DNA from 3 places in the Streptomyces sp. CMB-StM0423 genome. Region 2 is predicted to be linked to each of the others. Evidence: riboswitches for the same ligand, from Rfam matches in the RefSeq annotation. Region 2 holds a riboswitch; each other region holds the start of a gene.
The links. Region 2 has a riboswitch for cyclic di-AMP ahead of CXR04_RS08870 (transglycosylase SLT domain-containing protein). Riboswitches for the same ligand answer to the same signal wherever they lie in the genome.
Positions count from the first base shown of each region.

Region 1: linked by a shared signal. The riboswitch ahead of CXR04_RS22900 (LysM peptidoglycan-binding domain-containing protein) and the one ahead of CXR04_RS08870 (transglycosylase SLT domain-containing protein) in region 2 are both predicted to bind cyclic di-AMP.
Region 3: linked by a shared signal. The riboswitch ahead of CXR04_RS14865 (M23 family metallopeptidase) and the one ahead of CXR04_RS08870 (transglycosylase SLT domain-containing protein) in region 2 are both predicted to bind cyclic di-AMP.

Region 1 is NZ_CP025407.1:5,240,565-5,247,693, forward strand. Features, by position in the region: gene CXR04_RS22890 (cytochrome P450 family protein) at 1-735, shown strand, start outside; gene CXR04_RS22895 (LysM peptidoglycan-binding domain-containing protein) at 834-1,892, shown strand; cyclic di-AMP (ydaO/yuaA leader) riboswitch at 2,101-2,265, shown strand; gene CXR04_RS22900 (LysM peptidoglycan-binding domain-containing protein) at 2,342-3,013, shown strand; gene eno (phosphopyruvate hydratase) at 3,413-4,696, shown strand; gene CXR04_RS22910 (FtsB family cell division protein) at 4,808-5,275, shown strand; gene CXR04_RS22915 (DUF501 domain-containing protein) at 5,389-5,925, shown strand; gene CXR04_RS22920 (Ppx/GppA phosphatase family protein) at 5,922-6,848, shown strand; gene CXR04_RS22925 (ASCH domain-containing protein) at 6,840-7,129, opposite strand, start outside.
Region 2 is NZ_CP025407.1:2,126,964-2,134,092, forward strand. Features, by position in the region: gene gcvT (glycine cleavage system aminomethyltransferase GcvT) at 1-583, shown strand, start outside; gene gcvH (glycine cleavage system protein GcvH) at 686-1,060, shown strand; gene glyA (serine hydroxymethyltransferase) at 1,116-2,384, shown strand; gene CXR04_RS08865 (L-serine ammonia-lyase) at 2,510-3,892, shown strand; cyclic di-AMP (ydaO/yuaA leader) riboswitch at 4,401-4,562, shown strand; gene CXR04_RS08870 (transglycosylase SLT domain-containing protein) at 4,564-5,316, shown strand; gene CXR04_RS08875 (alkaline phosphatase family protein) at 5,464-6,750, shown strand; gene CXR04_RS08880 (hypothetical protein) at 6,807-7,129, opposite strand, start outside.
Region 3 is NZ_CP025407.1:3,459,497-3,466,625, forward strand. Features, by position in the region: gene CXR04_RS14855 (endonuclease domain-containing protein) at 1-491, shown strand, start outside; gene CXR04_RS14860 (VOC family protein) at 543-908, shown strand; gene CXR04_RS14865 (M23 family metallopeptidase) at 1,113-2,234, opposite strand; cyclic di-AMP (ydaO/yuaA leader) riboswitch at 2,246-2,388, opposite strand; gene CXR04_RS14870 (PP2C family protein-serine/threonine phosphatase) at 2,645-3,880, opposite strand; gene CXR04_RS14875 (cytochrome P450 family protein) at 4,592-5,863, opposite strand; gene CXR04_RS14880 (cytochrome P450) at 5,860-7,129, opposite strand, start outside.

The DNA.
Region 1 (7,129 bases), 3.1 Mb from region 2:
GACTGGGCCGCCGTGATGATCCACCACGGCAAGGGCCCGCGCGGCGGCGTCGCGCGCGCGGTGAAGAAGATGCGCGCCTACCTCGCCGAGCTGATCCACCGCAAGCGCGCGGCGCTCGGCGGCGGCGACGCCGCGGACGACGACCTGATCTCCGGCCTCATCCGCGCCTCCGACGAGGGCGAGAAGCTGACGGAGAACGAGGCCGCCGCCATGGCGTTCATCCTGCTGTTCGCCGGCTTCGAGACCACCGTCAACCTGATCGGCAACGGCACGTACGCCCTCCTCACCCACCCCGCCGAGCGCGCCCGGCTGGCCGCGGATCCCGCGCTGCTGCCCTCCGCGGTGGAGGAACTGCTGCGCTACGACGGCCCGGTGGAGCTGGCGACGTGGCGGTTCGCCACCGAGCCGCTGCAGATCGGCGGGCAGCGCGTCGCCGTGGGCGACCCGGTGCTCGTCGTGCTGGCCGCCGCCGACCGCGACCCCGCGCGCTTCGCGGAACCCGACACCCTGGACCTGTCCCGGCGTGACAATCAGCACGTGGGCTACGGCCACGGCATCCACTACTGCCTCGGCGCACCCCTCGCCAGGCTGGAGGCGCAGACCGCCCTGGGTACCTTGCTGCGCCGCCTTCCCGACCTGCGGCTGGCGGGCGAGACGTCCGAATTGCGGTGGCGCGGCGGGCTCATCATGCGGGGCCTGCGGACGCTGCCGGTGCACTTCGGCCCTTCTCTGTGATCTGCGCGTGACTATCAGGCGATCAACTTGTGATCGGAGGTAGTTCGGTATTAAGTTCGGCCACTGGCTCGAACACACAGGGAACGAAAGGCACTCGCATGCGCTCGGGTAACGGACGCCACCGACGTCCCCGCCAGGCCCCCGCGTTCGTCGTCGCGGCCGGTGCGACCGGGGCGGGTCTCGCCCTGCCGCTGCTGGGGGCGAGCGGCGCGAGCGCCGCCGACGCCGGCACGTGGGACCGGGTCGCCGAGTGCGAGAGCGGCGGGCTGTGGAGCGCCGACGAGGGCAACGGGTACTACGGCGGCCTGCAGTTGACGATGGACATGTGGCAGGAGTACGGCGGCGAGGAGTTCGCCTCGCAGCCCGACTTCGCCAGCCGTGCGCAGCAGATCACGGTCGCCGAGCGCATCCTCGCCGGCATGGGCGCCGACAAGGCGTGGCCGGAGTGCGCCCAGGACGCCGGGCTGCACGGCGACGACGAGGTGCCGGAGGTCGACCCCGGCGCCGAGCTGCCGCTGCTGCCCACGGCGCCGCCCACCCTCGCCCCGAGCCCGGGCGAGGACTCCCAGGGCCAGGACGAGGACCGGCGTACGGACCGCGAGGACAAGCGCGACCGCAAGGACAGCGGCGACGAGGACCGGAAGGCCGGCGAGGGCGCTGGCAAGCACCGCGGCAGCCAGGACCCGGGCGAGCACGACGGCGGCCCCGGCGAGGGGACCGGCCGGGACGACGACACCACCTCCGCCGACGGCTCCGGCCGGCACCGCGCCCCGAACGCCTCCGCGACCCCCACCCCGTCCGAGGCCCCGGCCTCGCCCGGCGCCCCCGAGGCCCCGCGCGAGGCCGTCGAGACCCCCGGCGCCTCCCAGTCGCCCGACGAGGCCGAGCTGCCCGAGCCGGGCCGCGAGTGGATCGCTGAGATCCCCGGCGACGCGGACGAGCGCGGCGGGGACCGCAAGGGCGACGCCTCGGGACGCGATGCCGCGGCGGGCGACGGCAGTTATACCGTCCGACCGGGTGACACCCTCTCGGAAATTGCCAGAGAGCATTCCCTGTCGGGCGGATGGTCCGAGTTGTACGACGGGAACAAGAACTCCCTCGGTAAGGACCCCGACACCATCAAGCCTGGTCAGGAACTCGAATTGAGCGGGAACTGAACAGCCGGCGGGTGAAGTCGGCGCGTATTAGTCATATTTGACGTAATCGGCTGACCGGGCTACCTGACGGACGTAAAACCGGGCGTGGCATTTTCCGAGGTCTTTGAATCGCACACGCCTATGTGCTTACCGTCACATTGCTCGCCAACGCGAGCCCCGGTGATCGCCTCACGCCGAATCCTGTCGGCGTTCACCCGGGCCACCTGTGCATGAAGCACCGCTGACAGGAGCGGGGGACCCACGGTAAGCGCCGCTCCGGTCCAACGAGAAGGCGGACCGGGCGGCTTGGGGTCAAGCCGCACGTATGACGTACGGCCGGGCACTCACAGCCCGCACCCGACAGCTCACCTCGCAGGCGTCGGTGAGAAAAGAGCATCATGCTTCTTCCTGCCGGAACGGGTAAGCACCGCCGCCCCGCCGCACAGGCACGCCTTGGTGCACACTCCCGCATGGCCGTCCTCGTGGGCGCCACCGGAACAGCGATCGGGCTGCCGGTGCTCGGCGCCCAGCACGCGTTCGCGGCGCCCATCGATACGTGGGAACGGGTAGCCGCCTGCGAGTCCGGAGGAAATTGGGCGACGAATACCGGGAACGGCTATTTCGGCGGCGTCCAGTTCTCCCAGTCGAGCTGGGAAGCCGCCGGCGGCCGGAGCTTCGCCTCGCGCGCCGACCTGGCGTCGAAGCAGCAGCAGATCGCCGTCGCGGAGCGGCTGCTGTCCATGCAGGGCCCGGGCGCGTGGCCCAACTGCGGCCCACGCGCGGGCCTGGCCGCGGGGAGTCCGGCCGCCGGGCAGATCGTCCCCCCGGCGCCGCAGGAGGCCCCGCAGCAACAGCAGCAGCAACCGGAGACCCTGCCGCAGCCGGCCCCGCAGACGCAGGAGCAGGCGCCGCAGGAGGCCCCGCAGGGCACCGAGGCCCGCGGCGCCGCCGAGCAGACGCAGCCGGAGTCCCGCACGGTCTTCCGCGGCTTCTACTACGAGGTCCGCGAGGGCGACACCCTCGACGACATCGCCCGGCGGCACGGCGCGGAGAGCTGGCAGCAGTTGTACGAGGACAACAAGCCGGTCGTCGGCGCGAACCCGGACCTGATCCGGCCGGGCCAGAAGCTGAAGGTGAACTAGCCCCGTGCGCGGGCGGGCCGAACCGGACCACGAACGGGCCGGCCCGCCCGCGCCGTGTGCACCGCTGCCTGCCGCTCCTGCCGCCGCCCGCTCCCTGGGCCCGCCGGCCGCCCGGCACGCCGCCGCGGTACGGCGCGGCCGTCCCGGCCCGTCCGGTGCGCGGGCCGGGACGACCACGCCGTACGCCACCCGCTCCCGCGGCTCCCGTCCCCGCAGCCTCCGTCCCCGCCGCCCCCGCCCCCGCGGCTCCCGTCCCGCGCCGCGTCCCGCGGTCCGTCCCCGCTCCCGGGCCCGAACCGTCTCGTACCGCGGAATGCGGCCGGGTGCGCGCCGGGGCCGTCACCCGGGGCGGCTAGGCTCAGGGCGGAACCCGTAGCGAATCCCTCCGAAGGAGACACCGTGCCGTCCATCGACGTCGTCGTAGCCCGAGAGATTCTCGACTCCCGCGGCAACCCCACGGTCGAGGTCGAGGTCGGCCTCGACGACGGCAGCACCGGCCGTGCTGCCGTTCCGTCCGGCGCCTCCACCGGCGCCTTCGAGGCCCTGGAGCTGCGCGACGGGGACAAGGCCCGCTACGGCGGGAAGGGCGTCGAGAAGGCCGTGCTCGCCGTCATCGAGCAGATCGGCCCCGAGCTCGTCGGCTACGACGCCACCGAGCAGCGCCTCATCGACCAGGCGATGTTCGACCTCGACGCCACCCCCGACAAGTCCTCCCTCGGCGCCAACGCCATCCTCGGCGTCTCGCTCGCCGTCGCGCACGCCGCCTCCGAGGCGTCCGACCTGCCGCTCTTCCGCTACCTCGGCGGCCCCAACGCGCACGTGCTGCCCGTGCCGATGATGAACATCCTCAACGGCGGCAGCCACGCGGACTCCAACGTGGACATCCAGGAGTTCATGATCGCGCCGATCGGCGCCGAGTCGTTCTCCGAGGCGGTCCGCTGCGGCGCGGAGATCTACCACCAGCTCAAGGCCGTCCTCAAGGAGCGCGGCCTGTCCACCGGCCTCGGCGACGAGGGCGGCTTCGCGCCGAACCTCGACTCCAACCGGGACGCGCTGGACCTCATCATCGAGGCGATCCAGAAGGCCGGCTACACCGCGGGCCAGGACGTCGCCCTCGCGCTCGACGTCGCCGCCTCCGAGTTCTACAAGGACGGCGTGTACGTCTTCGAGGGCAAGGGCCGCTCCGCCGCCGAGATGACGGAGTACTACGAGCAGCTCGTCGCGGACTACCCGCTGGTGTCCATCGAGGACCCGCTGTTCGAGGACGACTGGGCCGGCTGGCACGTGCTGACCGAGCGCCTCGGCGACAAGGTGCAGATCGTCGGTGACGACCTCTTCGTCACCAACCCCGAGCGGCTGCAGCGCGGCATCGACGAGGGCTCGGCCAACGCGCTGCTGGTGAAGGTGAACCAGATCGGCTCGCTCACCGAGACCCTGGACGCCGTCGAGCTGGCCCAGCGCAACGGCTTCAAGTGCATGATGTCCCACCGCTCCGGCGAGACCGAGGACGTCACCATCGCCGACCTGGCCGTCGCCACGAACTGCGGCCAGATCAAGACCGGCGCCCCCGCCCGCTCCGAGCGGGTCGCCAAGTACAACCAGCTCCTGCGCATCGAGGAGATCCTCGACGACGCCGCCGAGTACGCGGGCCGCAGCGCCTTCCCCCGCTACAAGAACGGCTGAACGGACCGACCCCGTACGACATCGGCGTCGGACGCCCCCGGCCCCGGCCGCACCGCGTAGGGTGCGACCGGGGCCGACCACCGCTTGCCGCCCGGGGAGGACGCGACGCACATGGCCAGGGAGCGCTTCTCCACCACCACCCGGCTCAAGCTGCTCGGCGAGCAGGCCGTCAGCCGGGTCTCGGAGCGCGTCTACCGCGCGCGCCCGCCGCGGCGCAGCCGGCTGACGGGGCGGGCCGCGGTGCTCGCGCTCGTCGTCTGCTCGCTGGTGGTGGCGCTCGCGTACCCGCTGCGCCAGTACATCGCCCAGCGCGCCGAGGTCGCCGAGCTGGAGCGGGAGAAGGCCCAGGCCGAGCAGCGGGTGGAGGAGCTGCGGGACGAGAAGTCCCGCTGGAACGACCCGGAGTACGTGCGCCGGCAGGCCCGCGAGCACCTGCACTACGTCCTGCCCGGCGAGACCGGCTACCTGATGCGCGACGGCACCGGCTCCGCCGGCTCCGGTGCGGAGGGGGAGGCGGTGGACAGGCCGTGGTACGAGAACCTGTGGGACGGCCTGGACGCCGCGGACGGCCGGCGCTGAGGCGCGTCACGTACGCGAACGCCGCCCGCCGCGGCACGCCGGCCCGACGCGGGACACCTGCCGCCCGCCGCCGCCCGGCGCCTGACGCCGACCGCCCGGCTGAACGAGGAGAGATGGACAAGCCCCCGCCGCCCACCGAGCACACCCCCGCCACCGCGGCCGACGCCGCCGCCGTGGCCGCGCAGTTGGGCCGCGCCCCGCGCGGCCTGCGCGCCGTGGCGCACCGCTGCCCGTGCGGCAACCCGGATGTCGTGGAGACGTCCCCGCGGCTGCCCGACGGCACGCCGTTCCCGACGCTGTACTACCTGACGTGCCCGCGCGCGAACTCCGCGATCGGCACGCTGGAGGCGGACGGCGTGATGAAGGAGATGACGGCCCGGCTCGCGGCGGACCCGGAGCTGGCGGCGGCGTACCGCGCGGCGCACGAGGACTACCTCGCCCGCCGCGACGCGATCGCCGAGCTGGCAGGATTCCCGAGCGCGGGCGGGATGCCGGACCGGGTGAAGTGCCTGCATGTGCTGGTCGCGCACGCGCTGGCGGCGGGGCCCGGGGTGAACCCGCTGGGGGACGAGGCGCTGGCGATGCTGCCGGAGTGGTGGGCCAAGGGCCCGTGCGTGACGCCCGAGGAATCCGGGGAGGATGAGGCATGACCCGAGTGGCTGCCGTGGACTGCGGTACGAATTCGATCCGCCTGCTGGTCGCGGACGTCGACACGCGGTCCGGCGAAGTGAAGGACCTGGACCGCCGGATGGAGATCGTCCGGCTGGGCCAGGGCGTGGACCGTACGGGCCGGCTGGCGCCCGAGGCGCTGGAGCGGACCTTCGCGGCCTGCCGCCGGTACGCGGAGATCATCGAGCGGCTGGGCGCGGTCCGTACCCGGTTCGTCGCCACCTCCGCCTCCCGGGACGCGGAGAACCGCGCGGACTTCGCCCGCGGCGTGGAGGAGATCCTCGGCGTCCGCCCGGAGGTCATCACCGGCGACGAGGAGGCCGCGCTGGCCTTCACGGGCGCGACGAAGGAGCTGTCGGGACGGGTGCCGGGGCCGTACCTGGTGGTCGACATCGGCGGCGGCTCGACGGAGTTCGTCTCCGGCACGGACGAGGTGGCGGCGGCCCGCTCGGTCGACATCGGCTGCGTCCGCCTCACCGAGCGCCACCACTTCGCCGACCCTCCGGCGCCGGCGCAGATCGAGGCGGCGAAGGCCGACATCGCCGCGGCCCTGGACACGGCGGAAGCCGCGGTCCCGCTCCGCGACACCGCCACCCTGGTCGGCCTCGCCGGCTCGGTCACCACGGTCGCGGGCATCGCCATGGACCTCCCCGCCTACGACACGATGGCCCTGCACCACGCCCGCGTCCCGGTGGCCCGCATCCGCGACATCACGAACTCCCTGCTCAAGGCCACCCACGAGGAACGAGCCGCCATCCCGGTCATGCACCCGGGCCGCGTCGACGTGATCGCCGCGGGGGCACTGGTCCTGCTGTCGGTCATGGAGCGCACGGGCGCCCCCGAGGTGATCGTCAGCGAACACGACATCCTGGACGGGATCGCGTACCGGTCCGCCTCAGCCTGATCGAGGCCGCTGACCTGCCGAAACGCGGGTGATACCGACGGCGAGGGCACCGAGCGCTTCCTTTTCGGGGCCGTAGATGCTCCGAATGTTCGCGAGCTGCTGCTCGCGCGAGGCTGTCGGATTGACGTTGTCCGGGCCCTCGCTGTCGAGCAGGGCCTCGAAGTTCGGGTACTCGTTGACCCGGGTGACCCTTACGTCGACAGTTTCCTCGGTGCCTTTGATCCGGAACCGGATCACGTCGCCCGCGGCAAGGTCGGCGAGGTGCGGATACTTGACCCTTA
Region 2 (7,129 bases):
CGCCGGCGCGGACGCGCTCATCGCCCGTACCGGCTACACCGGCGAGGACGGCTTCGAGCTGTTCGTACGCCCCGCGGACGCGGCGGCCGTCTGGGCGGCGCTGACCGCGGCGGGCGCGGACGACGGCCTGGTGCCGTGCGGGCTCTCCTGCCGCGACACCCTGCGCCTCGAGGCCGGCATGCCGCTGTACGGGCACGAGCTGACCACCGCGCTCACGCCCTTCGACGCCGGCCTCGGCCGGGTCGTCAAGCTCGACAAGCCCGGCGACTTCGTCGGGCGCGAGGCGCTCGAACAGGCCGCCGAGCGCGCCGCGGCCGAGCCGCCGCGGGTGCTGGTCGGCCTGGTCGCCGCGGGCCGGCGGGTGCCGCGCGCGGGGTACGGGGTGGTGGCCGGCGGCCGGCGCATCGGCGAGGTCACCTCCGGCGCCCCCTCCCCCACCCTGGGCAAGCCGATCGCCATGGCGTACGTGGACGCCGCGCACGCCGGTCCCGGCCCCTCGGCGGCCACCGGCGTGGGCGTCGACATCCGCGGCAGCCACGAGCCGTACGAGGTCGTCGCCCTGCCGTTCTACAAGCGCTCCTGACCGGCTGCGCACGTACGCCTGCCTCTTCCTTTCCGCGGCCCCTCGACCGCGCCACCAGCGCCCCTTTACGCCACTCACGTCCCGATCCTGGAGAATCGCCTTATGAACAACCCTGAGCACCTGCGCTACAGCAAGGAACACGAGTGGGTCGCGACCGACGACGGCGTCGCCACCGTCGGCATCACCGCCCACGCCGCGAACGCGCTGGGCGACGTCGTCTTCGTCCAGTTGCCGGACGTGGGCGCCGCGGTCACCGCGGGCGAGCCCTGCGGCGAGCTGGAGTCGACGAAGTCCGTCTCCGACCTCTACGCGCCGGTGACCGGGGAGGTCACCGAGACCAACCAGGACGTCGTGGACGACCCGGCGCTGGTGAACTCCGGGCCGTATCAGGACGGCTGGCTGTTCCGGGTGCGCGTCTCGGCCGAGGCCGCCGACCTGATGTCCGCCGCCGAGTACACCGCGTTCACCGCGGGCTGAGCTCCGCCGCCGCAGCCCCGCCCGCCCGCGTCCCTCTCTTTCCCCGGAAGGTCCCATGTCCCTTCTGAACGGCTCGCTCCACGAGGTCGACCCCGAGGTCGCCGCCGCCGTGGACGCCGAACTCAAGCGCCAGCAGTCCACCCTCGAAATGATCGCCTCGGAGAACTTCGCCCCGGTCGCCGTGCTGGAGGCGCAGGGCTCGGTCCTCACCAACAAGTACGCCGAGGGCTACCCCGGCCGCCGCTACTACGGGGGCTGCGAGTACGTCGACGTCGCCGAGGAGCTGGCCCGCGAGCGGGTCAAGGCGCTCTTCGGCGCCGAGGCGGCGAACGTCCAGCCGCACTCGGGCGCGTCGGCGAACGCGGCGGCGATGTTCGCGGTGCTCAAGCCCGGCGACACGATCCTGGGCCTGGACCTGGCCCACGGCGGGCACCTGACCCACGGCATGAAGATCAACTTCTCCGGCAAGCTGTACGACGTCGCCGCCTACCACGTCGACGCCGAGACCGGCCAGGTCGACATGGCCGAGGTCGAGCGGCTGGCCAAGGAGCGGCGGCCGAAGCTGATCATCGCGGGCTGGTCGGCGTACCCCCGGCAGCTCGACTTCGCCGGCTTCCGCCGGATCGCCGACGAGGTCGACGCGCTGCTGATGGTCGACATGGCGCACTTCGCCGGTCTCGTCGCCGCGGGCCTGCACCCCAACCCGGTGCCGTACGCGGACATCGTCACCACCACGACGCACAAGACCCTCGGCGGCCCGCGCGGCGGGGTCATCCTCTCCCGCCAGGCCCTCGCCAAGAAGATCAACTCGGCGGTCTTCCCCGGCCAGCAGGGCGGCCCGCTGGAGCACGTGATCGCGGCCAAGGCGGTGTCGTTCAAGATCGCCGCGTCGGAGGAGTTCCGGGAGCGGCAGCAGCGCACGCTGGACGGCGCCCGGATCCTGGCCGAGCGGCTGCTGCGGGACGACGCCCGCGCGGCCGGCGTCTCGGTGCTCTCCGGCGGTACGGACGTCCACCTGGTCCTGGTCGACCTGCGCGAATCCGAGCTGGACGGCCAGCAGGCCGAGGACCGGCTCCACGAGACCGGCATCACCGTCAACCGCAACGCGGTCCCGAACGACCCCCGCCCGCCCATGGTCACCTCCGGCCTGCGCATCGGCTCGCCCGCGCTGGCCACCCGCGGCTTCACCGCCGCGGACTTCGAGGAGGTCGCCGACGTCATCGCCGAAGCCCTCAAGCCGGGCTTCGACGAGGCAAAGACGGCCGCACTCGCCGCCCGGGTCACCGCCCTGGCGCAGAAGCACCCGCTGTACCCCGGCCTGTAGCCCGTACGGCCCGGCCGCCCGCCGCTCCGACGCGGCGGGCGGCCGGGCCCCGGGGCCGTACGCGCGACCCGTCACCACCCGCACCACGCACGCGCACGCCCCACGCAAGGACAAGGGAGTCCCGAGTGGCCATCTCCGTCTTCGACCTCTTCTCGATCGGCATCGGCCCGTCGAGCTCGCACACGGTCGGCCCGATGCGGGCTGCCCGGATGTTCGCGCGCCGGCTGAAGAACGAGGGCCTGCTGGCCCACACCGCCGCCGTACGCGCCGAACTCTTCGGCTCCCTGGGCGCCACCGGCCACGGCCACGGCACCCCCAAGGCCGTGCTCCTCGGCCTGGAGGGCCACTCGCCGCGCACCGTCGACATCGAGTGGGCCGAGGGCGAGGTGGAGCGGATCCGCGGCACCGGGCGGCTGCACCTGCTGGGCGCCGAGATAGGGCGCGACCACGAGATCCCCTTCGACGCCGCCGCCGATCTCGTCCTGCACCGGCGCCGCTCGCTGCCGTACCACGCGAACGGCATGACGCTGACCGCGTACGACGCGGACGGCGGGACGCTGCTGGAGAAGACGTACTACTCGGTGGGCGGCGGCTTCGTCGTCGACGAGGAGGCGGTCGGCGAGGACCGGATCAAGCTCGACGACACCGTGCTGAAGCACCCGTTCCGTACCGCGGACGAGATGCTGCGCCGCACCCGCGAGACGGGTCTGTCGCTCTCCTCGCTGATGCTGGAGAACGAGCGCGCCTGGCGCACGGAGGCGGAGATCCGCGCCGGGCTGCTGGAGATCTGGCGGGTCATGCGCGAGTGCGTCGCCCGCGGCACCAGCCGCGAGGGCATCCTCCCGGGCGGCCTGAAGGTCCGCCGCCGCGCCGCCGGCGAGGCCCGCCAGCTCCGCGCGGCGGGCGACCCGGCGGCACACGCGATGGAGTGGGTCACCCTCTACGCGATGGCGGTCAACGAGGAGAACGCCGCGGGCGGCCGCGTCGTCACCGCCCCCACCAACGGCGCGGCGGGCATCATCCCCGCGGTCCTCCACTACGCGGTGGACTTCGTCCCCGGCGCGGACGACGACACCGCGGTCCGCTTCCTCCTCGCGGCGGGCGCGATCGGCATGCTCTTCAAGGAGAACGCCTCCATCTCCGGCGCGGAGGTCGGCTGCCAGGGCGAGGTGGGCTCCGCCTGCTCCATGGCCGCCGGCGGCCTCGCCGAGATCCTCGGCGGCACCCCGGAACAGGTCGAGAACGCCGCGGAGATCGGCATCGAGCACAACCTGGGGCTGACCTGCGACCCGATCGGCGGCCTGGTCCAGATCCCGTGCATCGAGCGCAACGGCATGGCGGCGGTCAAGGCCATCACGGCGGCCCGCATGGCACTGCGCGGCGACGGCCAGCACTTCGTCTCCCTCGACAAGGCCATCAAGACGATGAAGGAGACGGGCGCGGACATGAAGGTCAAGTACAAGGAAACGGCCCGCGGCGGCCTCGCGGTCAACGTGGTGGAGTGCTGAGGCAGTTGGCGAGGGGCTTGCACGCCCCACGCGCCAACTGCTCAGCCCCCGCCTGCAATTCGGCGGCGGCTCCGAAGACGTTAATTCCTTTGGCCAGTTGACGCCCCGCCGTCCCCACAGGCGAGCGGATTCCCCCGCTACGGATTCGTGAATTCCCGCCGCACAAACGCGGCGCCGGGCCGTCAAGAACAAACGGACTTGTCGGATATTCCCTGACGGGCGATACGTACCATTTGAAGGATTCGCCCCCGATCGCCCCGCGCTTCTGACCGATCGGACCTCATGTGTCCGGTGACGCGAATCACGTTCGGCCGCGGGCGGCGGCGGCGGAAATTCACAGTTTCCTTATTCCGAAAGCGAGTTGCGGCCCGCTCCCCATTCCGCGGCGGCACTCATCCGGTCCAGGAGCCGGCCCCGTATCGACCGGACGAGTTCCTCAGCTTGTCCGGACCGGAAAGACATGCTTAAGTCTCCGCCAGCCGGGTGGACGCCGAATCCTGCCGCCATCCGGAAACCGTTCCCTATTCACACACGGCAGGAGCGGGGGACCCATAGGTAAGTCGCCGGTCCGGATTCCGGAACGGCTTGGGGTGAAGTCGCACCTTGGTGCGGCCGGGCATCTCCAGCCCGAACCCGACAGCTCACCTCGCAGGCGCTGAGGAGAAACACCCATGCCCGCAAAAGGTAAGCATCGCCGTCCCAAGCTGCGCCTGATCGGCCGCGGCATCACTTTCGCCGGCGTCAGCGGCGTCGCGATCGCCGCTCCGCTGATCGGCGCGTCCTCGGCCTCCGCGGCCGGCTCCGTCCCCGCGTCCGCCCCCCAGACCGGCATACGCGCCGAGGCCCCCGCCGCGGCGACCGCCGGCGCGGCGGCGGCCACGTACGCCGTGGTCGCCGGGGATTCCCTGGCGAAGATCGCCGACAGGGAATCCGTACGCGGCGGCTGGAAGAAGCTGTACGAGGACAACCGCGAGGCCGTCGGCGCCAACCCGCACTTCATCCTCCCCGGCCTTGAACTCGCGCTCGGCGGCAAGGCCGACAAGAGCGACTCGAAGGAATCCGAGTCTGGCCTGAAGACCGCCAGCGCGTCCGTCACGAGCTACCCGGACAACCTCGACGGCTGGATCCGGGAGTCGCTCGACGTCATGGCCGAGCACGGCATCCCCGGGACCTACGACGGTATTCACCGCAACATCATGCGGGAGTCCGCGGGCGACCCGCAGGCCATCAACAACTGGGATATCAACGCCGTGAACGGCACGCCCTCCAAGGGCCTGCTCCAGGTCATCGCTCCCACCTTCGAGGCGTACCACGTCCCGGGCACGTCGACCGACAGCTACGACCCGGTCGCCAACATCACCGCCGCGTGCAACTACGCGGCCGACCGGTACGGGTCGATCGACAACGTCTACGGGCCGTACTGACAGACCGGAGAGCGCCGGTGCCCCCACCGGCGCTCTCCGCTCCGGCGGTGGCGCCCGTAGTGCGTCCGGAACGCCGGGACGCGGGAATTCGCGGCCCGTTCACCCCGTGCTCGCCGGCCGGGAGCGTTCCGCTCCTACGGTCGCGCCATGTCCGCCACCTCTCTGTCCCGACGCGGTGTCCTCGCCGGCGCCGTGGCCGGCGCGCTCGCCTCGCCCCTCGCCGCCGTGCCCGCACACGCCGCCCGCAGGCGCGGCCTGCTGATCTTCCTCGCCCTCGACGGCTTCGACGTCGACTACCTCGACGGCCGCGCGCCGATGCCCCACCTGATGTCGCTGGTGCGCGCCGGCTCGGTGACCACCGGCACCGGCGTGATGGCCAGCATCACCAACCAGTCGTGGACCGCGGTCTCCTGCGGCGCCCACCCGGACCGCACCCGCAACGCCGCCTACTACTACGACGAGGCGGCCGGCGTCGCCCGCGGCCAGAGCCGCGACAGCGCGGTCGAGGGGCTCGCCCAGGCGTGGCGACCGCAGGGCATCCGGATCGGGTCCGCGCAGTGGTTCATCCTCCAGGACAAGGGCACGGCCTACGGCGATCCCGACGGCCTCTACACCCAGCCGGGCGGCCGCATCGGCGCGCGCGTCGACGACGCGATCGCGATGCTCACCGGGCAGCCCGTCGACAGCGGCGGCACGACGGTGACCCTCGCCCGGCGACCGGACTTCCTGGCGGTCTACTCCAGCGACCTCGACGGCGACGGGCACTCGTTCGGACCCGGCGACCCCCGGATGCTCGACACCCTGCGCGAGACCGATGCCGGGATCGGGCGGCTGATCCGGACGGTCAAGGAGCTGGATCTCTACGGCCGGACGACCTGGGTGGTCACCGGCGACCACGGCATGACGGGCTGGAACACGCCGATGGCGGCCCAGGCGGTCGCCGCCCTCACCGCCGCGGGCTTCACGCCCGAGGTGATCGGGTCCGGCGGCCGGCCGGCGCCGGGAACCGATGCCGTCCTGGTCTCCGGCGGCAGCATCGCGTCCGTGCACCTCCTGGGCGCGGCGGCCACCGACGCCGCCGCGGTCGGCCGTGCCCGCGCGGCGCTCGCGGACACCGAAGGCGTCGCGGCGGTGCTGACCAAGGCGGAGCAGGCCGCGCTGCGGATGGCGCCGCAGTACGGCCAGTTGGTGCTCGAACTGGCGGCGCCGTACGCGCTGTCCTTCACCCCGCCGGCCGAGGGCTTCGACGGGCGCCACGGCAGCCGCGCGGAGACGAAGGTCCCGCTCGTCCTGGCCGGCCACCGGATCCGGCGCGGACGGCCGCCGCGGCACCCGCGCCACGTCGACCTGGCCGCGACCATGTCGGCGCTCCTCGGGGTCGACCCGCCCGCGCAGTCCGAGGGCCGGGTGCTGCGGGAGTCGCTGCTGCCCTGACCCGGATCCACTCCCCCGGTGCCGCCGGGGCCCGCCGCGCGGCGGGCCCTGGCGGCTCAGCGGAGCGTGCAGTAGATGACGCTCGGATAGGTCGCGGTGAACGCCCAGAGGAAGGTGTTCAGCCGCATGAAGGCCAGGATGCCGAGGTGCATCGCCAGCGTGAGTCCCAGGACCGCGTAGGTCACGCGCGGGTCGCCCAGCAGGACCAGGGGGAACGCGCATTCCAGCGTGATCACCCACCACCCCGCGAGCCACGCCGCCCGGGGGTGCGCGGCGACGACCGGGCCCAGGCGGCGGTGGCCGTACGTGGCGGTGCCGAGGATGCCGCCGAGGGCGCGGCCGCTGCGCCAGACCGGGGAGACCAGTTTGGCGAAGCCCG
Region 3 (7,129 bases), 1.3 Mb from region 2:
TCGCGCGGCTGCGGATGTACGACGCCGGGCTGCGGCCCCTCAGCCAAGTGCCGTTCACCGCGCCCAACGGCCGGCGGATACGGGTGGACTTCTTCTTCCCGGCGGCGGGGCTCGTCGTCGAGATCGAGGGCTACGGCTTCCACGGCAGCCGGGCCGCTCATCTCGCCGACGTCGAGCGCTTCAACGACCTGGGGCGCTGTCCCGAGGTCCGGCGCATGCTGCGGTTCACCGCGGCCGACGTCTTCGAGCGGCCCCAGCGGATGCTCCACACCATCCGCGCCGCCCTGGGCGAAATCGCCGCCGGGGAGTCCCGTGGCACTGCAGCCGCCGGAGGGTCCCGTGGAGCCGCCGCCGCCGGGGAGTCCCGTGGCGCCGCCGTCGGTGCTGCCGCGGCTGCCACCGCGGCTGCTCATGCGGTTGCCGGTGCGGCAGCAAGTGCCGGTGCCGTCGTCAGCGCGGCTGCCGGCGCCTCCGCCACCGCCGCTGCCTGAGTCGCCGCCGGCTTCCCGGCGGTGTCCGCGGTGCGTGGCAGGGTGGCCGCCATGGACGCCTATGTCAGGAACATCGTGCTCGACTGCGCCGACGCACGTCAGCTCGCCGACTTCTACACGCAGTTGCTCGGCATGCGGGTCATCCGCGACGACTGGATGGTGATCGCCAAGGACGAAGACAGCTTTCCACGGCTGGCATTCGAGGAAGTCGACGGCTACCGGCCGCCGCTCTGGCCCGACCTCGATCGCACCTACCCCCAGCAGATGCACATCTGCTTCGGCGTCGACGACTCCACCGCCGCGGGCGAGCTGGCGCTGCGGCTCGGGGCCACGCGGCTCTCCGAAGCCGGTGGCAGTTGTCCGGTGTTCGCCGATCCCGCCGGGCATCCGTTCTGCCTCTGCGGGCCCGGGGAGTAGCTCCCGGGAAAAGGCCGACGGCCCTGGTGTCGGGGGGTCGGCCACCAGGGCCGCCGGCGGTCTCGGTGCGCGCTCGGACGCCACGGGGGAAGTTGCGTTCGGGCACGCCGGAGACGTGGGAGAGGGGTTTATGGGGGCTTGCGGTCCGTGCGGCGGGTGCCGGTCCCGGCCGCCGGGGCCGGGGCACCGGGCCCGCCGGGTGGGTCAGACCGGGGCGCCGTTGTTGCGCAGCCAGGCGAGGGGGTCCACTGCGTCCCCGCCGCCGGGTCGTACCTCAAGGTGCAGGTGCGGGCCGGTGACGTTGCCCGTGGCGCCTACGCGCCCGATGACGTCGCCGGTCGTGACCTCGCCCGAGGACTGGATGATGGAGGACAGATGGCAGTACCAGACCTCGGTGCCGTCCTCGAGCGTGAGGACGATGCGGTAGCCGTACGAGCCGGCCCAGCCGGCCTCGGTGATCGTGCCGCCGTGCACCGCCTTGACCGGGGTGCCGGTGGAGGCGGCGAAGTCCTGGCCCGTGTGGCCCGCGGCCCACATGTCACCGGACTCGCCGAACGTCGAGGTGAGCGTGTAATTCGCGACCGGGGCGACGTAGCTGGCGGCGAGCTTGGCGAGGCGCTCCTCCTCCGCCTTGCGGCGGGCCTCCTCCTCCGCCTTGCGGCGGCGCTCCTCCTCCAGGCGGCGCTGGCGCTCCTCTTCCTGCGCCTTCGCCTCGGCGGCCTCCTCGGCCGCCTGCTGGGCGGCCTCGGCCTCGGCGGCCGCGCGGGCAGAGGCGTCGGCCTCCGCCTGCTGCTGCTCGGCCTGCTCCAGGATGCGCGCCCGCAGGGCCTCGCCGGAGTCGGCGGGCTGGTTCGCGGAGTCGGTGTCGCTGGCGTAGCTGACCTGCGTGAGCGGAGCCGTGGTGACGACCGTGTCGGAAGCGGGCTCCTCCTTGCTCGGTATCAGGTCGCCGACGCCCGGCAGGCTCTCCGCATCCGGGAGTTGGGCGCTTATCCGGTTCGCAACGGTGTCGACCTGGTCGGGCATGGATATCGCGACCGGGGGCTTCTCCTGCGCGGTGGCCATGCTGCCCGCGCCGACGGCGGCGAAGACGCCGACGCCGAGTACGGCGCCGCTGCGCGCCATGCTGCCGCCGCGCTGCCGGGGAAGGCGCCGACGGCCGCGGGAGGGAAGGCCGTCCTCGGGGAGGACTTCGTCGACCGGCTCTTCGGCGGCGTAACCGGTGGGCGCATACCCCTCGGGGGCGTGGCCGCCGGACGCATAACCGTCGTAGCCGTAATCGTCATAGCCATGGCCGTAGCCAGGCTCAGACCTGTAGGACGCCACGCAGGCGTACTCCTTTCCTTCCTTCTCGCCTACCGGGTTAGCTGACGGGTTCGGAGCAGGAAGGTCTCCTACGGGCCTCCTCCTCGCGGAGGTTGGCCCGATTCACCCCAAGGTGGTGGTTCCCCGGTTCCCTAGGTGTTGCCGTTGCTGCAGTTGTGACGCGTGCGGGATTCGGCGACGGCGCACGGTGCCGCCTCTTGCGACGGCAGTGACGACCGCGCTGCGTTACCGCACGCTAGCGGACGACGGCGTTCGATTCCAAGTCGTTCCCGTTATTCAGTTGTGCTTTACCGCGGACGATCCGGGCATGCACCAGCGGAAACGGACAAGTTGACGGCCTGATTACGCGCAGTGAAGTCCGGTCGTTAGCTGATCGTGCATCAGTTGTTATGCGGAGGGGCGCTGTTCCGCTACGGAGCGTGTACAGGCGAGGCCGGGTCCGGCGGCTCTCCGAACGGCGTACGCAAGCGGGCGAGGGCGAACAGCGCCATGTCGTCGGCGACCCTTCCGCCCGTATAACGGGTCACGTCGTCCAGGAGGGTGTCCAGCAGTTCGTGCGGGCCGTCGAACAGCCGGCCGTCCAGCCGGGTCAGCGGGTCGTAGAAGACGCCCGCCTTGTTCCGCGCCTCGGTCACGCCGTCCGTGAACAGGACGAGCGCCGCGCCCGGCGGGAACGCCACCTCCATCAGCTCGTCCGGCCACGTACCCAGGTCGCCCATGCCCAGCGGCAGCGCGTGCTCGTGCGGGTGCAGCGTGCGTGCCGCGCCGTCCGACCCCAGCAGCACGGGCGCCGGATGCCCGCGGTTGAGCAGCCGCAGCGCGCCGCCCCCGCGGTCGACCTCCGCCAGCACCGCGGTCGTGAACCCCTCCACCCGGTCGAGGCCGCTGCGCCCCGTCTCCTGGCGCTGCAGCGCGCGTTCCAGCCGCCGCGCGATCCCCGCGAGCCCCGCCTCCTCCTCGGCCGCCTCCCGGAAGGCGCCGATGACGACCGCCACGGACTCCACCGCCTCCAGCCCCTTGCCGCGTACGTCGCCGACGATGCAGCGCACGCCGTACGGGCCCTCCTGCACGGCGTAGAGGTCGCCGCCGATACGGGCGTCGGCGTCCGCGGCCTGGTAGCGGGCGGCGACCCGCAGCGTGCCGAAGCCGTCCGGCGGGTTCGGCAGCACGGCGCGCTGCGCGGCGACGGCGACGTGGCGGGCAGAGGTCAGCCGGCGGTAGTTGCGCTGGATGAGGAGGTTGATGCCGATCGCCAGGGCGCCGAGCACCACCTGCGACACCATCTGGGTGAGCGCGTTGGGCCTCGTGGCGGTGCCGTTGAGGATTTCGAGCGTGACGTCCACGGCCAGGGCTGCGACGGCGACGGCGACCGTGCCGCGCAGGGTGAGCAGCGCGGCGGCGACCAGCGGGGTGGTCTCGAATATCGGCGAGGACCTCAGCCCTTCCGGCGTGAACCAGAAGAACACCGCCCCCACGACGATCAGCGCCGCCGGCAGCCACCGCAGCGCCCAGCGGACCCGCCGCTCACCGCCGGTGGGGTCGGGGCGACGGGACCGGGCCGCCAGGTCCAGCGCGTCGGCGCCGACGCGGTAGGCCCGCCCGTTCTCGTACGGACCGCGCCCCTCGCCGTACGAGCCACGCTCCACGTCGCGCGAGCCACGCTCTGCGTCGTGCGGGGCGCGGCCCTCGTGCGAGGTGCGGCCGTCGTGCGAGCCGCGGCCTTCGTGCGAGGCGCGCTCCTGGTCGTGCGGATCGCCCTCGTCGTGCCCCGCGCCCTGCGCGCCGTCCTCCCGCACCGGCTGCACCTGCCCTCTCCTGCGCTGCCCTTCCTGCGCTGTCCTCCCCGTGCGGCCGACAAGCGGGCCCATACCGTCGTCCCTCAGGGTTCCGCGTCCCGGGCGGGACGGCGACCGGGCGGGGCCCAGGCGGGTTACAGGAGGCGTTTCAGGCGTCATTGCGGGCCAGAGTGGGACGGGCAGAAGAGTCGCGGACCGGCGGACCGCACGCAGAGGGTACAGCCGAACGGGTATAGGGCCACCCGGCTCCGGCGCGCGCGGCGCCCGCGCGCCCCCCGGCTCTCCCGGCGCCCCGCACGCCCCCGGACAAATGACGCCATCTGTCAGCCGTTATCCGTCAAGCGTCAGCCGTCAGGCATCGCCAGGCGCCGGGCGCCAGCCGCCGCCGGCACGCCAGGCGTCAGGCGCCGGGCCCCGCCAGGCGCCAGCGGTCAGGCGCCGGCCGCCATGCGCCAGCACGTCAACCGTCAGCCGCCGTCAGGCGCCGGGCGTCAGGCGTCAGGCGTCAGGCGTCAGGCGTCAGGCGTCAGGCGTCAGGCGTCAGGCGTCAGGCGTCAGGCGTCAGGTGAGGCGTACCGGGAAGGACTCCAGGTCGTTCTGCGTCAGCACCGGCAAGTTGCGCAGCTCCCCCAGCGGTGCCGCCGCCCGCAGGTCCGGGAACCGGGCGAAGAGCGCCGGCAGCGCCACCGCCGCCTCCAGCCGCGACAGCGCCGCGCCGGGGCAGATGTGCGGCCCGTGTCCGAAGGTCATGTGCCGGATCGGCGTCGCCCGCGTCACGTCGAAGGCGTCCACGTCCGCCCCGTGGTGCCCGGCGTCCCGCCCGATCGCGCGGTACGAGATGACGACGCCCTCCCCCTTCTCGATCACCGTGCCCGCGATCTCGATGTCCTCCGTCGCGAACCGCATCAGCAGGTGGGTCACCGGCGGGTCGTAGCGCAGCGCCTCCTCGATCGCCGTCTCCCACGTCACCTTGCCCTCGCGGACCATGCCGAGCTGCTCGGGGTGGGTCAGCAGTCCGCGCACGGTGGTGAGCAGGAGCGTGATCGTGGTCTCGTGCCCGGCCGCGATCATGGACTTCAGGTTGCCGACGACCTCTTCCTCGGTCAGCGGCTCGCCGCCCTCGTCGGCGAGGATCAGCGCGCTCGTGAGGTCGTCGGCGGGCTCGGCGGTCTTCTGCCGCACCATGTCCGTGAACACGCGGTCGAGTTCCGCCATCACCGCGAGCCGTTCCTCCTGCGGCGTGAGCATGGAGAAGAAAGCTTTCCACAGGCGCATCTGCCGCGGTATCTCCGATTCCGCGACGCCCATGAGCGCGCACACCACCCGCATCGGCAGCGGCTGCGCGAAGACCTCCTTGAGGTCGACCACCCCGTCGCCCCCGGCCGCCGCGGCCGCCAGGGAGTCCAGCAGTTCGGCCGTCACCCGCTCGACCACCGGCCGCAGCGCGTCGAGCCGCCGCGGGGTGATGGCCTGCGCCGTCTTGGCGCGCAGCCGCCGGTGCTCGGGGCCGTCGACCGTGAACATCGACCGGCCCGGGTCGACCATCCCGATCAGCGGCCACTCCGCGGTGACCTCGCCGGTCTGCCACAGCCGCCAGGCGCCGATGTCCTTGACCAGCCGGGCGTCGGTGAGCAGTTGGCGGGCCTCGGCGTGCCGCGTGACGGTCCACGCGGGCGCGCCGAGCAGTTCGATCCGGGTGAGCGGGGCGGCGGCGCGCAGGAGCGCGGTCTCGCCCGCGAGGTCGCGTACGAGCGGGTCGATGGCCAGCGGCCCGGGGAGGGCCCCGGAGCCGGTCGGGGCGGCGGCGGAGCCGGCGGCGTGCGGGCAGTTCACGGATGACCTCCTGCAGCGCGTACGGGGGTGAAGGTGACCGGCAGTGCGGTCATGCCGCGCAGGAACGCGGACGGCCGCCGCACCAGCGTCCGGGCCGGCACGGACAGGTCCAGGTCGGGCAGCCGGTCGAGGAGTACCTCAAGGCCCGTCCGGGCGATGATCTCAGCGATCTCCTGGGCCGGGAAGGGGCAGCGGAAGTCGCCGTAGCTGAAGGCGAAGTGGGCGCTGTTGCCGGCCTGTGCGGGTACGCCGGCGCCTCCGTACCCGTATCCGCCGCCCGTGCTGCCCGGCCCGCCGAGGGCCTGCTGGATCTGCGGGTCGTCGTTGGCGGCGGCGAGGCCGAGGAGCAGCAGGTCGCCGGCGCCGACCGGGCGGCCGCCGAGGTGGGTGTCGCGGGCGGCCCAGCGGCCGACGAGGATCTGGGTGGGGGTGTCCTCCCACAGCACCTCGTTCATGGCCTGGCCGACGCTGTGCCGCCCGCCGCCGAGGGCGGCGGCGAAGCGGTCGTCGGTGAGCATGAGGCGGATGGAGTTGCCGATCCAGTCGGCGGTGGGGAGGAAGCCGGCGGCGGTGGTGTCCTTGAGGTCGAGCATGACCTCTTCGTCGGTGAAGTGCATGGGATCGGCGAGCATCCGCGAGGTGACGTCCTGGCCGGGCGCGAGCCGTTTCTCGGCGACCAGCCGGGTCATGTGCTCGACGAAGGTCTCGTACGCCTTGAGCGCGCCGGGTCCGCCGTCCGCGAGTTCGTTGAGGACCTGGGCGAGTTGGCGTCCCTGGGCGTCGGGGAAGCCGATGAGGCGGGCGAGGACGAGGACGGGGAGGGGGACGGCGTAGTCGCCGACGAGTTCTGCGCTGCCGCGGGAGCAGAAGGAGTCGATGAGCCGGTCGGCGAGTTGTTCGCAGTGCCGGCGGAGGTCGAAGGGGTCGACGCTTTCCAGTGCGGCGCCGACCATGACGGCGTGCCTGCGGTGGTCGGCGGCGGAGGCGGTGAAGTGGATGGACGGCATGACCTGGCCGACCATCGGCAGCAGGGGCCAGTCGGGCGGGATCTTCTCCCACTGGTTCCACAGCCCGCGGTCCCGTGGGAACAGTTCGGGGTCGGAGGTGACCTGGTGGAGTTCGCGGTAGCCGATGACGAGCCAGGCGGGGATGTCGCCGGGGAGTTCGACGGGGACGACGGGGCCGTGGTCGCGGCGCATCTCGCGGTAGAGGTCGCGCGGGTCGGTGTGGAAGCGGGGGCCGCTGAGGGGTACGGACCCGGCGGCG